DNA from 2 places in the Stenotrophomonas sp. YJH_SMC_33 genome. Region 1 is predicted to be linked to the other one. Evidence: predicted binding sites of a transcription regulator. Region 1 holds the regulator's gene; the other holds the start of a gene.

The links. The regulator FliA, encoded in region 1, starts transcription of late flagellar genes. The targets are predictions, from matches to a motif close to TAAAGTTTNNCNNNCNNNGGCCGATAA.
Region 2: a site for FliA is predicted at 2,575-2,601, ahead of AC5P9W_RS01345 (methyl-accepting chemotaxis protein). Genes of this name have one in related genera too.

Annotation. Positions count from the first base shown of each region.
Region 1 is NZ_JCAFVJ010000018.1:31,253-36,813, forward strand. It holds gene flhF (flagellar biosynthesis GTPase FlhF) at 1-510, shown strand, start outside; gene AC5P9W_RS18845 (MinD/ParA family ATP-binding protein) at 497-1,384, shown strand; gene AC5P9W_RS18850 (RNA polymerase sigma factor FliA) at 1,381-2,124, shown strand; gene cheY (chemotaxis response regulator CheY) at 2,182-2,574, shown strand; gene AC5P9W_RS18860 (protein phosphatase CheZ) at 2,574-3,179, shown strand; gene AC5P9W_RS18865 (chemotaxis protein CheA) at 3,182-5,014, shown strand; gene AC5P9W_RS18870 (flagellar motor protein) at 5,118-5,561, shown strand, end outside.
Region 2 is NZ_JCAFVJ010000001.1:299,743-305,303, reverse strand. It holds gene AC5P9W_RS01360 (MarR family transcriptional regulator) at 79-552, opposite strand; gene AC5P9W_RS01355 (S41 family peptidase) at 605-1,516, shown strand; gene AC5P9W_RS01350 (NAD-dependent epimerase/dehydratase family protein) at 1,615-2,508, shown strand; gene AC5P9W_RS01345 (methyl-accepting chemotaxis protein) at 2,721-5,252, shown strand; gene AC5P9W_RS01340 (DUF2628 domain-containing protein) at 5,331-5,561, opposite strand, start outside.

The sequences.
Region 1 (5,561 bases):
GCCCGCATCGGCGCCCGCGAGCAGCTGTACGGCTACGGCCGCCAGCTCGGCATCGCGGTGCACGAGGCCAACAGCGGCACCGACCTGGACCAGCTGCTGGAACGCCTGAAGGACTACAAGCTGGTGCTGATCGACACCGCCGGGCTGGGCCCGCGCGACCGCGCGCTGGCCGCCCAGCTGCAGTGGCTGCGTGCCGCCCGCCAGGTGCGCACCCTGCTGGTGCTGCCGGCCAATACCAGCTTCGGCGACATGGACGAGGTGGTCCGCCGCTTCGGCGCCGCCAACCTGCAGGGTCTGGTGCTGAGCAAGCTGGACGAGACCGGCCGCTTCGGCAACGCCCTGTCTGTGGCCGTGGACCATGCCCTGCCGATCACCTGGGTGACCGATGGCCAGGACGTCCCGGAGGACCTGCACCGGGCCAGTGCAGCCAATCTCGTACTTCGCCTTGAAGATTTGCGCCGAGCGGCCGATATGCCCTGCAACCCGGAGTTGAACCATGCCGTCGCGTGAGTACGCCAAGCTGACCAAGACCTTCCCGCTGTCGGCCACCCGCAGCGAGCCGCTCGGCCCTGTGCGCACCATCGCGGTGACCGGCGGCAAGGGCGGCGTGGGCAAGACCAACGTCTCGGCCAACCTGGCTGTGGCGCTGGCGGGCATGGGCAAGCGCACGCTGCTGCTGGACGCCGACCTGGGCCTGGCCAACATCGACGTGATCCTGGGCTTGAACCCCACCTTTACGCTGGCCGACCTGGTGGCCGGCCGCTGCTCGCTGGACGACGTCATCGTCGAAGGCCCGAACGGCGTGCTGGTGGTCCCGGCCGCTTCCGGCCGCCGGCACATGGCCGAGCTGGCCCCGGCCGAGCATGTCGGCCTGGTCAACGTGTTCTCCGAACTGGAACGCGAGCTGGACATCATGGTGGTCGATACCGCCGCCGGCATCACCGACGGCGTGCTGACCTTCTGCCAGGCCGCGCAGGACACCGTGGTGGTGGTCTGTGACGAACCGGCCTCGATCACCGACGCCTACGCACTGATCAAGGTGCTGTCGCGCGAGCGCGGCGTGGACCGCATCCAGGTGGTGGCCAACATGGTGCGCGATCCCAACGAGGGCCGCGTGCTGTACGAAAAGCTGACCCGCGTGTGCGAGAAGTTCCTCGCCGATGTCTCGCTGAACTACCTGGGCTGCGTGCCGCAGGACGACTGGCTGCGCCTGTCGGTGCAGCGCCAGCAACCGGTGGTGAAGGCCTACCCGTCCAGCCCGGCCGCGCTGGCGATCACCGAGATCGCGCGCCGCACCGCACGCTGGCAGGCGCCGACCGAACCGCGTGGCGGCGTCGAGTTCTTCCTCGAGCGCATTCTCAAGCAGCGCGGGGTGGCCGCATGAAAGGCGCAGCCCAGTACCGGGAGGTCCAGCGCTCGGCGGCCAACGAGGTCATCTCCCAGCACTCGGACCTGGTGCGGCGCATCGCCCACCACCTGGCCGCACGCCTGCCGGCGAGCGTGGAGGTGGACGACCTGATCCAGGCCGGCATGATGGGGCTGATCGAAGCGTCGCGCAGCTACGACGCCGACCAGGGCGCCTCGTTCGAGACCTACGCCTCGATCCGCATCCGCGGTTCGATGATCGACGAGATCCGCCGTGGCGACTGGGTGCCGCGCTCGGTGCATCGCCGCGCACGCGACGCCGCTGCCACCATCCGCCGCCTGGAACAGAGCACCGGCCGTGCCGCCAGCGCCACCGAAGTGGCCGCCGCGATGGAGATGCCGCTGCCCGAATACCTGCGGCTGATGGAAGACGCCGCGCGTGGCCAGGTGCTGAGCCTGGAGTCACGCATCGAGGACCAGGGCGAGCTGGACACCGTCGCCCAGGGCGGCCCGACCCCGCAGCAGGTGCTGGAGCGCGGCGAGTTCGGCCGCGAGCTGGGCAAGGCCATCGGCCACCTGCCCGAGCGCGAACAGCTGGTGCTCTCGCTCTATTACGAGCAGGAACTGAACCTGAAGGAGATCGGCGCGGTGCTCGGCGTGAGCGAGTCGCGGGTCTGCCAGATCCACGGCCAGGCCGTGCTGCGCCTGCGTGGACGATTGAAGATTTTCGAGGCGGCCGACGCCGGCCTGGAAGAGTGAACATGCCCGAGGCGGCTGCCCCCGGCCACCCGGAATGAACAACAAAGGAACTCTGCTTTGAACAAGAACATGCGCATCCTGATCGTCGACGACTTCTCGACCATGCGTCGCATCGTCAAGAACCTGCTGGGCGATCTTGGCTTCACCAATACCGCCGAAGCCGAGGACGGGCATGCCGCGCTGTCGCTGCTGCAGAGCCAGTCCTTCGATTTCGTCGTCACCGACTGGAACATGCCGGTGATGACCGGCATCGAGCTGCTCAAGGCGATCCGCGCCGATGCCAAGCTGAAGACCCTGCCAGTGCTGATGGTCACTGCCGAAGCCAAGCGCGAACAGATCATCGAGGCCGCCCAGAACGGCGTGAACGGCTACATCATCAAGCCCTTCACCGCGCAGACGCTGGAAGAGAAGCTCGGCAAGATCTTCGAACGCCTGGCGGCCAGCGCCTGATGGATACCACGGTCGACAAGAACGCCCTGGCCCTGCGCCTGCAGGAAGCCCTGGACGCACTGGAGTCCGGTGACGAAGCTGCCTGGCGGCAACGCATCGACGGACTGGTCGCGCTGCGCACGCAGCCGATGATGAGCGGCCTGTCGCGGCTGGCCCGCGAGCTGGGACAGGCGCTGGGTGAACTGCCGACCGTGCCCAGCGAGGCCGGTGAGCTGGATGACGCCTGCGCGCGCCTGGACCACGTGGTGGCGATGACCGAACAGGCCACCCACCGCACCCTGGACCTGGCCGAGGAATGCCGCAGCCTGACCGAACAGCTGCGTGCCGAAGGCCTGCAGCCAGGCCAGGACGCGCAGCTCGAGCGCATCCGCCACAACCTGACCGAGATCGCCCTGACCCAGAGCTACCAGGACCTGACCGGGCAGATCATCCGCCGCGTGGTCGGCATTGTCCGCCGCGTCCACGAAGGCTTCGGCGCACTCGGCCTGCCGCCGGAACAGCATCGCACCGACCCGGCACTGGCCGGGCCGGCACTGAAGGGACTGGACCGCCACGCGGTCTCGCAGAACGACGCCGACGACCTGTTGTCGGATCTGGGGCTGTAAGCATGAGCGCGGTATCCGACGACATCACTGCCGATTTCATCATCGAGGCGCAGGAGATCCTGGACCGCCTCGGCGAACAGCTGGTGTCGCTGGAGCAGGCACCGCAGGACAGCGACCAGCTCAATGCGGTGTTCCGCGGCTACCACACGCTCAAGGGCGGCGCCGGCTTCCTCGGCGTCACTGCCATGGTCGAGCTGTGCCACGCCGCTGAGGAGGCGCTGGGCGCGGCGCGCGCCGGCCAGGCCGTGCTGCAGGCCCACCACTTCGACGCGGCCCAGCAATCACTGGATTACCTGCAGTCGATGCTGGACGCCGTGTCGTCCGGCACCGAGCCGGGCTATGCGCCGCCGGACCTGATCGCCCAGTTCGACGTGCACGGGGGTGCCGTGGCTGCGCCCGCCGCCGCCGCAGCACCCGCCGCGGGGGGCAGCGACCTGATCACCGACGACGAATTCGAGGCGCTGCTCGACCAGCTGCACGGTGGCAATGCTCCGACTGCGATCGCGCCGGCAAAAAAAGCCGACGACGGCCTGATCAGCGAGGACGAGTTCGAAGCCCTGCTCGACCAGTTGCACGGTGGCGCCGCACCGGGTGCCAAGCCTGCTGCAGTCCTGGCACCGGCGCCGGCGCCCGCGCCGCGCCCGGTCGCTGCACCGGCACCCGTGGCCAAGCCGGCGGCCAAGCCGCTGGCCGAGGCCGAACACACGGTGCGCGTTGATACCAAACGCCTGGACGCGATCGTCAACCTGATCGGCGAACTGGTGCTGTCGCGCAATCGGCTCAAGACCCTGCGTGCACGCCTGCGCGATGAAGAGCTGGACCGCGCCGTGTCGACGCTGGATATCGCCACCGCGCGCCTGCAATCGGCGGTGATGCGCACCCGCATGCAGCCGGTGGGCAAGGTGTTCTCGCGGTTCCCCAAGGTCGCCCGCGACGTTGCCCGCTCGCTGAAGAAGGAAGTGGACCTGGAGCTGATCGGTGCCGAGACCGAGCTCGACCGCAACCTGGTCGAGGCCCTGGCCGACCCGCTGGTGCACCTGGTCCGCAACGCCATCGACCATGGCGTGGAAATGCCCGACCTGCGCGAAGCACAAGGCAAGCCGCGGATGGGCCATGTACGCCTGTCGGCGCAGCAGGAAGGCGACTACGTCAGCATCGAGGTGCAGGACGATGGCGCCGGCATCGATCCGGAGAAGCTGCGCGCGAAGGCGCGTGAGAAAGGCCTGATCGATCCGGAGGCCGCTGCCCGCCTGAGCAGCGAGGAGTGCCTGCACCTGGTGTTCCTGCCGGGCTTCTCGACCAAGCAGCAGGTCACCGATATCTCCGGCCGTGGCGTCGGCATGGACGTGGTGCAGTCGCGCATCCGCGAACTGAGCGGCCAGATCCAGATCCAGTCGGAACTGGGTCGTGGCAGCCGCTTCCTGATCCGCGTGCCGCTCACCCTGGCGATCCTGCCGACCCTGCTGGTGCAGGCCGGCGAGGACGTCTACGCACTACCCCTGGCACGCGTGATGGAAGTGCTGCACGCGCCGCGCACCTCGCTGGGCTGGTTCGATGGCCGCGCCGTGCTTGATCGCCGCTCGCACACCCTGCCGCTGGTCGACCTGCGCCAGTGGCTGGATGTGACACCGGCCGCGTCAACCCTGCTGACCATCGTGGTGCTGCAGGCCGGCGAAGCCCGCTTCGGGCTGGTCGTGGACCAGGTGCGCGGGCGTGAGGAAGTGGTCATCAAGCCACTGCCGAAGGCCCTGCGAGGCCTGCGCGGTTATGCCGGTGCAACCTTGATCGGCGATGGTCGCATGGCCCTGATCCTGGACGTGGACGGGCTGCGTTGAACCCCGCCAGGGCCATGCCCGGCAACCCGAAAAACTGTGACTACCGTCTGTACGCGATCTACCGGTGTCTCAAGTCCCATTCATACACGCCGATACCGGAACCATGGATAGACTCAGCCTCATTGGACTCTTTCTCGCCCTGGCCTCGCTGGTCGGCGGCAGCATCCTCAAGGGCGCCGGCCTGGCGTCGTTGTGGTCGCCTGCGGCGTTCGTGATCGTCATCGTCGGCACCGTCGCCGCGATCCTGCTGCATACCTCGCCGGCGGTGTTCAAGCATGCGTTCAAGATCGTGCGCTGGGTCGTGCGCCCGCCACACAGTGATCGCCGCGAACTGATCCAGCAGATCGTCGAGTGGAGCAACATCGCCCGCCGCCAGGGCCTGCTGGGCCTGGAATCGCAGGTGGAAGCGCAGCAGGACCCGTTCCTGCGCAAGGGCCTGCAGCTGCTGGTGGACGGCGTCGAGCCCGAATCGATGCGGCACATGCTGGAAATCGAACTGGGCAGCCAGGAACACCAGGACCAGGCCGGCGCCAAGGTCTTCGAAGCG
Region 2 (5,561 bases), on a different contig from region 1:
GTTGATGAGTCCTCCATTCAGGCGAATGCCAGGACCACCACCACCGGCGAACACGCGGGGTGTCGCCGACGCACTGCATCAGCGCAGGCGGGCGTCGCGCAGGCGTTGCGCGAACGGTCGTTGCTCCAGCACCTTCAATGCCTCACGCAGCACCTGTTCCAACGACTGTCCAAGATCGGCGTCGAGACTGCGGGCCGCTAGCTCCGTAGCCTGCCACTGCGCCTGCAGCGCCGGCAATGCCTGCAGGGCGTGCGGGCTCAACTGCAGGATGCGTTCGCGGCTGTCCTCGCCCACCGCAGCGTGCAGCCAGCCGTCGTGCACCATCGCTGAAACCGTCTGGCTGAGCGCGGAGTGGCTGAGCCCGCAGGCCAGTGCCAGATCCTTGATGCGGCAGGGGCCCTGCACCATCAGCGTGCGCAGCACCGGGGTGTAGCGCGGCCGGTAGTCCAGTTGCAGATCCCGGTAGGCCTGCTCGACCGCCGGGTCGAGCTGGTCGAGCTGGTCGAGCAGGGCACGCAGCAGCGTTCCCAGAGTTGCACGTTGGAGATCCATGATGACAATGATATATAAGCACTTATATATCATCAAGGCGACGGAGGCGATCATGACGGTTTCGTGGATGCTTGGCGCGTTGCTGGCGGCCGCCTGCCCGGCGCAGGACGCCGTGCTGCAGGCAGCGGCCACGGCGATAGAGGCGCAGTACCTGGATGCGGCCGAAGGCGCACGCATTGCCGAAGCCGTGCGCGGCTGGTCCACCCAGCAGCGCTATGTGGACAGCTGCTCGGATCCGAAGGCTTTCAGCGCACGCCTGAACCAGGACCTGGACACGTTCGATGGCCACTTCCATGTAGAGCGCGTGGACGCAACGGCCGGCCAGGACGACTGGCTGATGGCATGGCGCGCGGATGCGCGCAGCAATGGCGCTGGCGTGCGCGAGGTACGGGTGCTGGAGGGCAACATCGGTTACCTGCGGCTGAGCACATTCTATCCGCTGGATCTGGCCCGGCCGAAACTCGCCGCCGCCCTCGAGCTGCTGGCCGACACCGATGGCCTGGTGCTGGATCTGCGCCAGAACGGCGGCGGGGATGACGGCAGTGCCGACCTGCTGGTGCGCACGCTGTTGGACGCGAAGATCGACGCGGTGCAGCAGTTGGACCAGCGCGGGCGGCGCACGCTGGTACCACTGCCGCCGGCAAGCCTGCCCACTTACCTGAAGCCGCTGGTCGTGCTGATCGATCGCCGCACCGCGTCGGCTGCCGAGTTCGTCGCCTACTCGCTGCAGGCGCTGGGCCGTGCACGCATTGTCGGCACGCGCAGCGGCGGCGCTGCACACATGGTCGATGATCCTGTGCTGCTGCCGGATGGCTATCAGATCAGCATTCCCGATCGGCAGCCGATCAATCTACATACCGGAACCAACTGGGAACGCACCGGTGTCACGCCCGACGCGGCAGGCGGTGACGATCCGCTGTTCGTCGCGCGGCAGCTGCTGGCCCGATCGGCCTCGCGGGAATGAACGCACAATTGCAATTGCGCCCTATCGCAGACGACATGCAGCGTGCCTAGAATCGAGGCATCCCGGTAGTTCCCGGGCGCTTCGAGTGAATGGACTCAATGAAGATTCTGCTGACCGGCAGTTCCGGGCGGATCGGGCGCGCGATCTTCGGCGCATTGGCGGCCTCCCACGAAGTGGTGGGGCTGGATCGCAGCCCATTCGCCACCACCCGCATCATTGCCGATGTCACCGATCACCAGGCTGTCGCACGGGCGGTGCAGGGCGTTGACGCGGTGATCCATACCGCCGCCCTGCACGCACCCCACGTCGGCCTGGTGCCGGACGGGGTGTTCCACCAGATCAACGTGGAGGCGACCGCGCACCTGCTGCAGGCCGCACGCGAAGCCGGGGCGCGGCGATTCGTGCTGACCAGTACAACCGCGCTGTACGGCCACGCCGTGGTCGCCGGTGGCTGCCGTTGGATCGATGAAGACACCGAGCCGTTGCCGCGCACGATCTACCACCGCACCAAGCTGCAGGCCGAAGCACTGGCCGAAGCCGCTGCGGCGCCGGCCTTCAGCGTGCGCGTGCTGCGCATGGCCCGCTGCTTCCCCGAGCCGCCCGAACGCATGGCGATGTTCCGCCTGCACCGCGGTATCGACGCACGTGATGTAGCCAGCGCGCATGCTGCACTGCTGCTGGACGAAGGCGCCGCTTTCGCGCGTTACATCGCGTGCGCTCCGACGCCGTTCCGGCGTGAGGATTGCCTGGAGCTGGCCACCCACCCGCGCAGCGTGCTGGCACGCCGCGCGCCACAGCTGCTGGCCGAGTTCGAACGACGGGGCTGGCCGCTGCCGTTGAGCATCGATCGCGTCTACGACAGTGCCCGCCTGCGCAGCGTGCTGGGCTGGCAGCCGCGCTTCGGCCCGGACGACGTGCTGCAGCAGTACGCCGCCGGCAGCATCGAGGTGCTGCCAAGGGCGGAGTGGATCAAGGATCGGGTCGCCGAATGAGATGGTCGCAGGGGGCGGGCACCGAGCCCACCCTGAGCAGGTTCAGGAATGTGCAGGCCGCTGGCCTCAATCTCGATGGCGGCCGGCCGCTAAACCCGGTGTGCCTCGTGCACCGGGCGCGGCCCGGCGGCCGGTGGCCTGCGCGACGGATCGCGCGCCTGCGCGGTGTCCTCGTGACGCCGGTCGTCCTGAATTGCCTTGCGGACCCTCCCATGCCTTCTTCCCGCTCCGCCACTGCCCAACGCCCGGGCAGCATCGCCCACAAGCTGATGCTGGGCACCGCTGTGATCGCGCTGCTGTGCTTCGGCCTGACCGCGTTCCTGATCTACCGGCAGGCCAGCGCCAGTCTGATCAGCGCCTCGCGCCAGACCATGACCAGCGAGGCCAACGCCGAGGCGCGCCAGGTGGCGGCTGACCTGGGCACCGCCTTTGCCAGCAACGATGCCATGGTTGAAAGCGTGCTGGCCCAGCGTGCCCGTGGCGACGTGCCCGACCGCGCCAGCCTGGCGGCGGTGCTCGGCGAACAGCTGCGTGCTCATCCGCAATGGCTCGGCAAGAGCACCATGTGGGAGGCCGATGCCTTCGACGGCAAGGATGCGGAGTTCGTCAATACCGAAGCACACGATGCCACCGGCCGTTACATGAGCTACTGGGCCTGGCAGGACGGCAAGCCGCAGCAGTCGGTGATGACCGATTACACCGAGACCGCCAGCGGATCGGGCGACTGGTACATGGGGCCCAGCCGTGACAAGCTGCCCAAGGTCAGCGAACCCTACGCCTATGACATCGCCGGCCAGAAGGTGCTCATGAGCACCCTGAGCACGCCGATCATCGAGAACGGCAGATTCCTGGGCGTGTTCACCGTGGACTTCTCGCTGGCGGCGTTGCAGAAGCACCTGGCCACGCTGAAGCCGATGGGGGCCGGTCGTGTCGAACTGCTGTCGCCGAAGGGTGTGGTGCTGGCCTCGGCCAATGCCGCCGAGATCGGCAAGCCGCGCAGCGACGCGCAGACCCGCAGCATGCTGGCCGACATTGCCGCCGACCGTCCGTTCGAGGCCTTCACTCCGGATGCGGCCGGCAATGTGCGGGTGTATGTACCGCTGCGGGTCGGCGATGCGCCGCAGCGTTTTGCCCTGGGCGTGGTGATGCCGCACGCGGTGATCGTGGCTGAGGCACGCCAGCTGCTGTGGCTGACCCTGCTGGTCGGCGTGATCGCCGCGCTGAGCCTCAGCGCCGGTGTCCATGTACTGCTGCGCCGCCTGGCGATCCGCCCGTTGGCCGAAGCGGTGCGCGTGGCCGGTGATGTCGCCGCCGGCAAGCTGGACAGCACGCTGCCGGCGCGCAGCAACGACGAAGTGGGGCGACTGCTGGACGCGATGCAGGGCATGCGTGGGCAGTTGCAGTCAGTGATGGCTGCGCAGGCCGAAATGGCGCGCCGCCACGATGCCGGGGAACTCAGCTACCGCATGGATGCTGCGGCGTTCCCGGGCGAGTACGGCCGCATGGTGGCCGACAGCAACCAGCTGGTGGCCTCCAGCAATGCGGTCACCCAGCGCCTGGTCGAGGTGATGCAGCGCTACGCCGTGGGCGACCTCAGCGTGGACATGGAAGCGCTGCCGGGCGAGAAGGCGGCATTCACCGCCGCGATGGCAACCACCAAGGGCAACCTGGCTGCGATCAACGAGCAGATCCAGCAGCTGGCCGCCGCCGCCGCTGCCGGTGATTTCGCCGTGCGCGGTGATGCGCTGCGCTTCGAGCATGATTTCCGCCGCATGGTGGAGACCTTGAACACAATGATGCAGGTCAGCGACCACAACCTGGCTGCACTGTCTACGCTGCTGCGCGCGATCGCCGCCGGCGACCTCACTGCGCGCATGCAGGGTGAGTTCCACGGGGTGTTCGCGGTGATGCGCGACGATGCCAACAGCACCGTGCAGCAGCTGACTCAGATCGTCGGACAGATCCAGCAGTCGGCGGCCAGCATCCGCCTGGCCGCTGGCGAGATCGCGGCCGGCAACAGCGACCTGTCGCGCCGCACCGAACAGCAGGCCGCCAATCTGGAAGAAACCGCCGCGTCGATGGAGGAACTGACCTCCACCGTGCGCCAGAATGCCGACCACGCGCTGCAGGCCAACATGCTGGCCGGTTCCGCAGCGGGCGTGGCCAGCGAAGGGGGCGAGGTGGTCAGCCAGGTGGTGCAGACGATGCAGCAGATCGAAGCCTCGTCGCAGCGCATCGCCGAGATCATCTCGGTGATCGATGGCATTGCGTTCCAGACCAACATCCTGGCATTGAACGCGGCGGTGGAAGCCGCGCGGGCCGGCGAGCAGGGCCGTGGCTTCGCCGTGGTCGCCAGCGAAGTCCGTGCGCTGGCGCAGCGCTCAGCGGGTGCCGCCAAGGAGATCAAGGAGCTGATCGACGCTTCGGTGGCACAGGTCGGAGCCGGTGCGCAGCTGGTGCACGGTGCCGGACGCACCATGCAGGACATCGTCGGTCAGGTCGGCCGCGTGAATGAGATCATGGCCGAGATCTCGGCCGCCTCGCGCGAACAGTCGGCCGGCATCGAGCAGGTCAACCAGACCGTGGTGCAGATGGACGAAACCACCCAGCAGAATGCTGCACTGGTGGAGGAAGCCAGTGCAGCAGCCCGCGCGATGGAGGAGCAGGCCGAGCAGCTGGCGGTGGCGGTGTCGCGCTTCCGCCTGCAGGCCGGGCCGATGGCCACGGCACGCCGCGCGGCCTGAGCCAGAAAACGAAGACGCCCGGCGGAGGCCGGGCGTCGCTTGCATCCTTGCCGCGCATCCCTGCGCAGGTCTGATGGCTCAGAACATGCCTTCAAACGGGTTCCAGCTGGTGCGCCCTTCCACCTTCTCCAGGTAGTAGCTGTAGTTGGTGCTGGAGGCGACCAGCAGGTTCATGGCGATGAACAGCATGCGCCCGACAACGTCGGGAAGGAACATGGTGATGATGGCCAGTACGATGTTGATGCCGATCACCACCAGTGCCTTGCGCCACATGCCAAGGATCAGCAGGTAGATGGCGCCGAAGAACAG